Regions from separate parts of the Paenibacillus sp. NMA1017 genome, predicted to be linked through region 1. Evidence: riboswitches for the same ligand, from Rfam matches in the RefSeq annotation. Region 1 holds a riboswitch; each other region holds the start of a gene.
What was found. A riboswitch is a leader RNA that binds a small molecule or an ion and turns the genes downstream of it on or off. The one in region 1 is predicted to bind glycine.
Positions count from the first base shown of each region.

Region 1 (3,123 bases):
GGACTTTTACCACCACTACAAAGAAGATATTGCATTGTTCGCTGAAATGGGCTTTAAGGTATTTCGTATGTCCATTCACTGGGCGCGGATTTTCCCGAATGGGTATGATGCCGAGCCGAATGAAGCAGGATTGCAATTCTACGACAATGTATTTGATGAGTTGCGCAAGTATAATATTGAGCCCTTGGTAACATTGTCACATTATGAAACACCGCTAGGTCTGACTCAGAAGTATAATGGCTGGCTGGGACGCGAAGTCATACAGCATTACGTCAATTATGCCGAAACGGTGTTTACACGCTATAAAGATAAAGTGAAATACTGGCTGACCTTTAATGAAATCAATGTAATGACCATGAGCCCATTTACCGGTGGCGGTGTGGTTATTGACCGTGTAGAAAACAAACAACAAGCGATATATCAAGCATTGCATCATCAATTTGTAGCTAGTGCACTGGCGACCAAACGAGGACATGAGATCATCCCGGGCGCTCAGATCGGCTGTATGCTGGCACGTATTGAAAGCTATCCACATACGTGTAACCCAGAGGATATACTGAAAGCCCAGCATGAAAATCAAATGAACCTGTTCTTTACGGATGTGCATGCTCGTGGGGAATATTCCAACTACATGAACCGTTATTTTGAAGAAAATAATATTGTGATACACACAGAGCCCGGCGATGCCGAAATTTTGAAAAATAACACGGTCGATTTTATCTCATTCAGCTACTATATGACCTTGACCGTATCTGCAGGTCCAGAAGGCGAGAAAGCAGCAGGAAACCTGATTGGCGGCGTGAAAAATCCGTATCTGCAGTCCTCCGACTGGGGATGGCAGATCGATCCGATCGGCCTGCGTGTTACGCTGAATACGTTTTATGACCGCTATCAAAAGCCGCTGTTCATCGTGGAAAATGGCCTAGGTGCTTATGATAAGGTAGAAGAAGACGGCTCGGTGCATGACACATATCGTATTGATTACTTGCGTCAGCATATTGCCCAAATGAAGGAAGCGATTGCCGACGGTGTTGATCTGATTGGTTACACCAGTTGGGGCCCTATCGACCTTGTGAGCATGTCTACTTCCGAAATGTCCAAGCGCTACGGATTTATTTACGTTGATCTGGATGATGACGGTAACGGAACGCTCAAACGCTCCAAAAAGGACTCTTTTAACTGGTATAAAAATGTGATAGCAACCAATGGTGAAGAATTGTAATTCCATATCATCTCGGGCGGGTATAGCAGAGGACATCCTAAGATGCAATCTGCTGTACCCGCTTTTTTGATAGACACAATAATATTTCAAAGGGCTTCACAAACTTTTCACTTGTAATAAGCTGAAAGTTTTCTGTATAATGAATAAAAATTTCATATGTCTGGTTGATGTTTGCGGGAGATGGAACGAAAGTTCCGACCGAAGGGGCAAAACTCTCAGGTGCTTAGGCTGATTACAGCAACAAGCGGGGACCGTAAACGGACAGAACTCTGGAGAGACCCTTAATTGGGCGCCGAAGGTGCACCGCAGAGAACATCTGCTTAAACTCTCAGGCAAAAGGACAGAGACGCGAATAACCTGTGACAGGGAATGCCCTAGGCTTTTTTATGAGCTATTAGAGGCGGAAATCTGCACAAGATGGTTGTATTTTTTCGTGCCTTTAACCTCTCCAGGAGTCGAATCAGCGGATTTGACTCTTTTTTGTTTTCTAATATGCTGGAGGAGCGGGTTGAAATGAATTTGGTACATGTGTTAGAAGCGATTAGTAGCTGGATATGGGGGGCGCCTCTCATCATTCTTGTCATGGGAACGGGGTTGTGGCTGACCATACGTTTGAAGATGCTGCAGGTATTCCGCCTGCCCCTGGCGATCAAGCTGATCGGTAAGGCCCCGAATGAAGGCAGCGGGGATGTAAGTAGTTTTGCGGCTTTAAGTACGGCGCTTGCGGCTACAGTTGGCACAGGAAGTATTGTCGGCGTAGCGACAGCTATTAAGCTGGGCGGGCCGGGTGCCTTGTTCTGGATGGTCGTTGCAGCCTTTTTTGGGATGGCGACGAAATATGCGGAAGGTGTACTTGCGGTAAAATACCGGGTGAAAGATCGGAATGGACAATTTTCCGGCGGCCCGATGTATTATATTGAGAAAGGTCTTGGACGCCGTTTTAAACCACTGGCGATGCTGTTTGCTTTTTCGGGCATGCTGGTAGCGTTGTTCGGGATTGGAACGTTTCCGCAGGTCAAAGCGATTGTATCTTCGACCGAAAACAGCTTTGGCGTTCCGCCCATTGTAACGGCACTGATTATTGCGATCCTTACAGGACTTGTTACTATTGGAGGACTTAAAAGCATTGCCAAGGTATCGACGAAGGTCGTTCCTTTTAAAACAGGCTTGTACGTACTGATCTGTCTCATCGTACTGATTCGGTTTGCTGACCAGCTTCCTGCCGCAATCGCGCTGGTGCTTCATTCGGCATTTTCAACTACATCTGCAACGGGCGGATTTGCCGGAGCTACGATTATGCTGGCGATGCGAAGTGGGGTAGCCAGAGGTATTTTTGCCAATGAGGCCGGATTGGGAAGCGCACCGATTGCAGCCGCAGCTGCCAAAACCAAATGGCCTGCGGAGCAAGGGCTAATTTCCATGACAGGCGTGTTTATTGATACGATGGTTATTTGTGTGATGACTGGGTTGACGCTGCTGGTTAGCGGTGTGTGGAGCGGGCCTACCGATGCAGGCCTGATGACTCAGCAAGCATTTTCCAGTGCATTCCCGCTGGGGGCGGAGCTGCTCACCATCATTCTGATTATGTTCGCGTTCACCACCATGCTCGGCTGGAACTATTACGGGGAACGTTGTGTTGAATATTTGCTTGGGGTCAAGTGGATTAAACCTTACCGTTATCTATTCATCTTACTGGTTGCCGGGGGCGCGTTCATTAAACTGGATGCGATTTGGCTGCTGGCAGATATCTTTAACGCAATGATGGCTTTCCCGAACCTGATTGCACTGCTTGGCTTATCGGGAATCGTAGTTGCAGAAACCCGAACCTATATGGATTCTCTGAATTCTAGTAAGAAAAAGGGCATTCTTGCAGGTGCCGGTGTAGGGGCAGCTATTCAAGT
Region 1 covers NZ_JBZXYR010000005.1:288,754-291,876, forward strand. Annotated here, with positions in the region: gene AC5ELV_RS15580 (glycoside hydrolase family 1 protein) at 1-1,222, shown strand, start outside; glycine riboswitch at 1,387-1,463, shown strand; glycine riboswitch at 1,482-1,576, shown strand; gene AC5ELV_RS15585 (alanine/glycine:cation symporter family protein) at 1,736-3,123, shown strand, end outside.

Region 2 (3,123 bases), on a different contig from region 1:
AGGTTCTGGCTCCTTTCGAAAAGCAAAATTTAATCGTAAATGAGCTAATAAAAAGCGTGAGATGGAGAAACCCGGAAGTTCATATATGACATGTATGCTTTATGGAAATGAAGAGAGTTTAAAATCAGCGTGGGCGTTTATAAAAGGGTGCTGCCACCACCTCGGCACGTAGGCGTTTGCCACGAATCTCAACCTCCAACGGTGTGGAGAGGGTGCTAAAACGACTGTCCACCAAGGCGAGGCCCAAATTACGCTTCAAGGTGGGCGACTGAGTCCCCGTTGTGACCTCACCGATGTGTTGACCTTCTGCGAATACCGGATAATGGGCGCGTGGGATACCGCGGTCCATCATTTCCAGCCCGATCAATTTACGAGGAATCCCTTGTTCTTTTTGACGCTGAAGTGCTTCTCTACCGATAAAATCTCCTTTATTCAGCTTGACGAAGAAACCCAGACCGGCTTCGAGTGGTGAAATCGTGGCAGATAACTCCTGTCCGTACAGCGGCAACCGAGCCTCAAAGCGTAGTGTATCCCGGGCACCAAGTCCAGCGGGAACCAGCCCATACGACTCACCGGAACGAAGCAAACCCTCCCATACGGCTGGTGCTTCCGCAGCAGGTACATAAAATTCAAAACCGTCTTCGCCCGTATATCCGGTTCGTGAGACGAGAGCTTTTGCTCCGAACAATGGCACGTCCTCATGGAAGCGGAAAGATGCCAGATTCGTAATATCCGTATCTGCCACGGCTGCGGCAATACGTGCTGCTTCCGGTCCCTGCAACGCCAGCAATGCTATCGCATCAGACACATTCTCCATGTGAACGGATGCAGGTACATGACGAAGTAACCAATCCCAATCCTTATCAATGTTAGAGGCGTTCACAACGAGCATGTAGCGCTCCGGTCCTTTGCAGTAAACAAGCAGGTCGTCTACTACACCTCCATCGGGGTAACAAAGGAGTGAATATTGTGCCTGACCTGGTTCCAACTGGCTGACATCATTCGTGGTCACCCTTTGTAGAAAAGCCTCGGCCTCTTTGCCTTCAACCAAAAACTCACCCATATGCGATACATCGAATAAACCCGCACGTTGCCGGACGGCCTCATGCTCCTTTTGAATGCCGCTAAACTGAACGGGGAGCTCCCAGCCGCCAAAGTCAATACAACGAACCCCAGACTGCGTCCCGTAGGACAAATATAGCGGTGTTCTTCGCAAATTAGTCATTTTTCCACTCCTATCCGGTGTGATCGGCTAAACAAAAAAGACAGGCCGAAAAAGACGTATAGACGGCAGTCTACACTCTTTTTTCAGCTCTGTCCTTGATACCAGAAAGTTACCCCGGTATGTACCGGGTTTCCCCTTGGGTGATCCGCTCCAATAGCGAATGCTCTCCAGAGATGCGTCCGGCAGAGGTCCTTTTGCCTGAGAGATTCACCTGCAATGCAGGTTTACTCCTTCGGCGCTACCTTCGGGATCAACGGTATATTACCTGGCTTTGCAGATAATAACTTGATCCGATTCGCGTGCACAACTGTCTCACAAGCGGCAACAGCTATGCGAATCTTTTTGGCAGTCTCTCCCTCCGCGTTCATCCGCGTTTGCAGTTGTCGGGGTGTTTCCCAAAGCATTTGCTATAAACCATTAATACGCAAATTCATTCAAAATGTCAATAAAAATGTCATCAAAAACAATAGAAAAAACATTTAATATATAAATAAGGATATGTAAGCGTTTGTTATAAGCCATTATATTTTTATATAGTACGCTATATGAGGTGATATGAAGTATTTTTGTTAGTATTATTGACATGAGTGTTCTTGTTGTCATAATCTTAATCTGTCTAATACAGGTGAGCAAAAGCGATTTTATTCATATGGAAGTGAGGGGAACAGGATGGGTGAAGTAAAGCAGCAACTTTGGTATACAGACGAACATGAGTGGGTTCAGCGGACAGAGAATGGAACGGTGCGGATTGGTATTACAGACTTTGCACAGCATCAACTGGGTGATATTGTTTTTGTAGAATTACCTGAGGCGGGAGTAACGATTGAGCAGGGAGCGGAGATCGGTACGATTGAATCGGTGAAGACGGTATCCGACCTTTTTGCTCCGGTGACGGGAACCATATTAAAAGTGAATGAAGCGCTGAAAAGTACGCCTGAGCTAGTGAATGAATCTCCCTATGAAAAAGGTTGGATGATCGAAGTAGAGATGGATAAAGATGTGGAGGAAGCATTGGGCAAGCTACTGTCTGCGGATCAGTATGAGCAGTTGATTTCGGAGTAATAAATGGAGCAATGCAGCATGAAATAACAGCGTGTTATTCGGATGTTATATTGATTTTTAATTGAAAAAGAGCATCGTTAGTTTGCTCGATTTTTGTATAAAATGGTCGCTATGATTTGACGTAGCGGCTATTTTTTTGTCTTTTTTTGAAAACGTAATTACGTGTTTTATTCTGATGTAGAGGGTTGTCCCCATATAAGAATCATACATAATCCAGCACGGTTTTTCGACTAATTTCTATAGCTATAGGTCATATTAAGAAGAATTATGCAGGTATAATACCTTCCCGGATAATTTAAATTTAAATGTTGTCATCAACATTCATGACGAAAGTACGTTTTCATTTCGTTGATGAAGACAGCGCTGTCATTTAGTATGAATTTTAAGAAAAGGTAGTGATGCTTACCTACAAGGAGGATTTGAATATGAGTACATTGGACGCAAAGTCAAGTTCAAAAGGAGGCACTCGTGTCGCCGTACAGCGTTTTGGCCGTTTTCTTAGCGGTATGGTTATGCCCAATATGGGAGCCTTTATTGCGTGGGGGTTGATTACGGCACTCTTTATTCCGACCGGATGGTTCCCGAACGAGGGTTTTGCACAATTGGTTGACCCGATGAAAAATTATTTGTTGCCGCTGCTGATCGGTTATACAGGGGGCACGATGATTCACGGACAGCGTGGCGGTGTGATCGGTGCCATTATGACGATGGGTGTCATAGTGGGGGCCGATATCCCGATGTTCCTAGGCGCGATGGTAGCTGGTCCGCTGGCTGCGTGGATATTGAAGAAGTTCGACAAGGCCATTGAAGGCAAAGTCAGATCAGGCTTTGAAATG
Region 2 covers NZ_JBZXYR010000004.1:332,529-335,651, reverse strand. Annotated here, with positions in the region: gene gcvT (glycine cleavage system aminomethyltransferase GcvT) at 125-1,225, opposite strand; glycine riboswitch at 1,402-1,500, opposite strand; gene gcvH (glycine cleavage system protein GcvH) at 1,895-2,287, shown strand; gene AC5ELV_RS13615 (PTS mannitol transporter subunit IIBC) at 2,713-3,123, shown strand, end outside.
Region 2: it holds a riboswitch for glycine, as region 1 does, so the genes downstream of both, gcvT (glycine cleavage system aminomethyltransferase GcvT) here and AC5ELV_RS15585 (alanine/glycine:cation symporter family protein) in region 1, are expected to answer to the same signal.

Region 3 (3,123 bases), on a different contig from region 1:
GACCGTCAAAGACGGTAACATTAAGGCACAGGGCAAGGGCAAAGCAGTAATTACTGTGAAATATGCAGGTAAAATGACGAAGGTACAGGTGACCGTTCAGTAAAAAAGAGAGCAAGCATACGTCCAAGGACGATATGCTTGCTCTTTTATTTTAAGGAGGCTACCGCTTATAAATTATGACTTATCCTTCTTGGTCGGTGTGTTGCGTGTAAGTGATTCGGTCAAACGCTTGCCAGTCGGCGTCTGGGCCAACCCGCCTTTGGCGGTCTCGCGATGCTTCGACGGCATCGCACTGCCGACTTCAAGCATTACGTCAATGACTTCGTCAGACGGAATAGCGCTGCGCACACCCGCCAAAGCCATGTCCGCTGCGGCAAGCGCAGTCACGGCTCCCAGCCCGTTGCGCACAATGCACGGGATCTCCACGAGTCCGGCGACGGGGTCGCAAATCAGGCCGAGCGTGTTCTTAAGAGCGAGGCCCACGGCGTGAACAGCCTGTTCAGGCGTACCACCGCGCAGCTCGACCATAGCGCCAGCGGCCATCCCGATAGCTGAGCCAATCTCAGCCTGACAGCCTCCCTCCGCGCCAGAAATGAAGGAGTTGTTGGCGATCACGTAGCCAATGGCTCCAGCGGCGAACAGGCCGTTCACCATATGCTCATCATCCCAGCCGAACCGCTCCTGTGCACTGATGAACACACCAGGGATAACCCCACATGAGCCTGCGGTAGGCGTGGCGACAATGCGCCCCATGGACGCATTAACCTCCGACACGGAGAGCGCATAAGCCATGGCGAGGGCGGAGGCATCACCGGAGCAGGTTTCCCCTGACCGCAGATACTCGGCCAGACGCTTGCCGTCGCCGCCCGTCAATCCACTGCGGGATACGGTGTCTTGTGTCTGACCGCGATGAACGGCTTCCTTCATGACTTCATAATAATCAGACATTTGGCGGAAGATTTCTTCCTCCGTTGTATTCGTCTCTTGTACCTGCTCTTGAATCATCAAACGGCCAATCGTGGTGGATTCTTCAGCGCATAAAGCGCTGATTTCATGCAGATGGCTAAACCTCATCGGATTCAGCTCCTTTTTTCAAATTAATCATCTTAATTTCATACATATGAGGTAAAGAACGCAGTTCTGCAATCAGTTCAGCTGGAGCAGAACTGTCCGTTTCAATGGCGGTGAGTGCTTCACCATCCCGGCCTTTGCGATCTACGTGCATATAGGCAATGTTAATGTGGGCCGCGCCTAGCGCTGAAGTTATCGCGCCCAATGTACCGGGCTTATCCGAGTGGAGAAGCACCAGCGTAGGCAGCTCTCCGGTCAGATTGACCCGGAATTCGTTGAGCTGTTGGACATGGATGCTGCCGCCGCCGATGGAGGAGCCCAGCAGTGTGCGCTGATCCTCGCCCTTCCACAACTCGAAACGGACGGTGTTCGGATGAGGCGCGGGTAGTCCGCTGACGGCGAATTCCACGGCCATCCCGGCTTGCTCTGCCCATTGCTCGGCATCGGGAATCCGGTGATCGTCCGTATCGTAATTAAGCAGCCCTGCGATGAGCGCCAGGTCTGTACCGTGTCCTTTATACGTGTCGGCAAAGGAGCCGTACAATGTCATGCGGGCACGGTCAGGCTGCGCCCCAAGCCAGTGCCGTGCAACGCGTGCGAGCCGAACCGCGCCTGCGGTGTGTGAACTGGAAGGTCCGGTCATGGCCGGACCGATAATGGAAAATACATCTTTGAAACGCATGGTGTGGCCCCCTGTATGTTCTAATACCATACTATATGGTATTTCCGCGTCTTTGCGCGGTTATGACGGTTGCTAATGCTGACGCACAATGTGAGCACAAAAAAGGACAGGATAAGGAAGTTTCCCTTATCTCTGTCCTCGTTACCTGAGAGTTTCGTGCGGTGTACTTACCGCCTTACCCCTTGGGTGGCTTGCGCTCTCTCCAGAGTTGCGTCAGATGACGATACATGGACCTGAGAGATTATCCGCCAGCCGGGTGCTGGCGTCTTGCTCCTTCGGTGCCGCCAGAGTGTAGGCTCCCTGGACAGACTCTCCCGTCATCTTCATTCGCGTATACCGTTCTACATGTCTTTCTTAGCGTAATGTATGCCGTGCTCGGTGTCAATCACAGGGTTCAATTTTTACATAAACGAGGATTTTGCAAAAACCCAATAAGCGACTTCCAATGAACAATATATAGATCGAAATGGCCTAGTTCGTCTAGATATTGCGCTTTGGAGCGACTGGAATCGAATTTTGCAAAATCCTGAAACAGGTGCGTTTCCAATAAAAAAGATTAAAATTTACATAATTATGGATAAAACCAGGAAGGAATTAGAAGATTGGCAGCTAATCTGATAAAGGACAAGTATATTTATGGAAATCATAGGAGGGATATTGACGTATGGTAAAAGGCTCACGGTTCACAGGTTCACGCTTAAAAGGGATGCTGCATCTAGCAGCAATCGTATCAATGCTGATCGGGATCTTCGTTCCATTCGGTCAGGTCAAGGCAGAGGGAGCATTGACAGTAGCCGAAGCACTTCAGCGCCAAAGCAGTGGAGGTACGGTGACGGTGGAAGGTTACATCGTCGGACATGCTACCGGATCGAAAACGGCTAACTTTTCTTCTCCGTTTGTGAATGATTTTAACGTACTGATTGCCGACCAGGCTAATGAACGTAGCACTTCTAATCTATTGGATGTACAGCTGACATCCGCGTACAGAGGGCAATTTGGGCTGTCAGGCCATCCTGAGCTGATCGGCAGCAAAATTCGTGTGACGGGTATACTTGGCGCCTACAATAATTTTGGTGGAGTGAAAAGCCCGAGCGCTGTTGAACTGGTGAACGGAAGCGAACCGGGGGAACCTGGTAATCCGGGCGAACCTGAACCTGGCAACCCGGGTCAACCTGGTACTACACTGCCGGATGGAAAAGGCAAAAAGGTGCTGTTCGATAATACGCACGCACAGACCGCTGGTGCAGCAGATTGGGTCATTGAAGGCGCCTTCTCCGACTTTGCCAATGGACTGCGTAATGTAGGCTTTACGGTAGACCAATTGAATCGTCCCATTCCTTTTACTTATGGAGAGCAGGCCATAACATATG
Region 3 covers NZ_JBZXYR010000007.1:14,964-18,086, forward strand. Annotated here, with positions in the region: gene AC5ELV_RS17285 (Ig-like domain-containing protein) at 1-103, shown strand, start outside; gene sdaAA (L-serine ammonia-lyase, iron-sulfur-dependent, subunit alpha) at 175-1,074, opposite strand; gene sdaAB (L-serine ammonia-lyase, iron-sulfur-dependent subunit beta) at 1,064-1,753, opposite strand; glycine riboswitch at 1,965-2,080, opposite strand; gene AC5ELV_RS17300 (DUF6359 domain-containing protein) at 2,418-3,123, shown strand, end outside.
Region 3: it holds a riboswitch for glycine, as region 1 does, so the genes downstream of both, sdaAB (L-serine ammonia-lyase, iron-sulfur-dependent subunit beta) here and AC5ELV_RS15585 (alanine/glycine:cation symporter family protein) in region 1, are expected to answer to the same signal.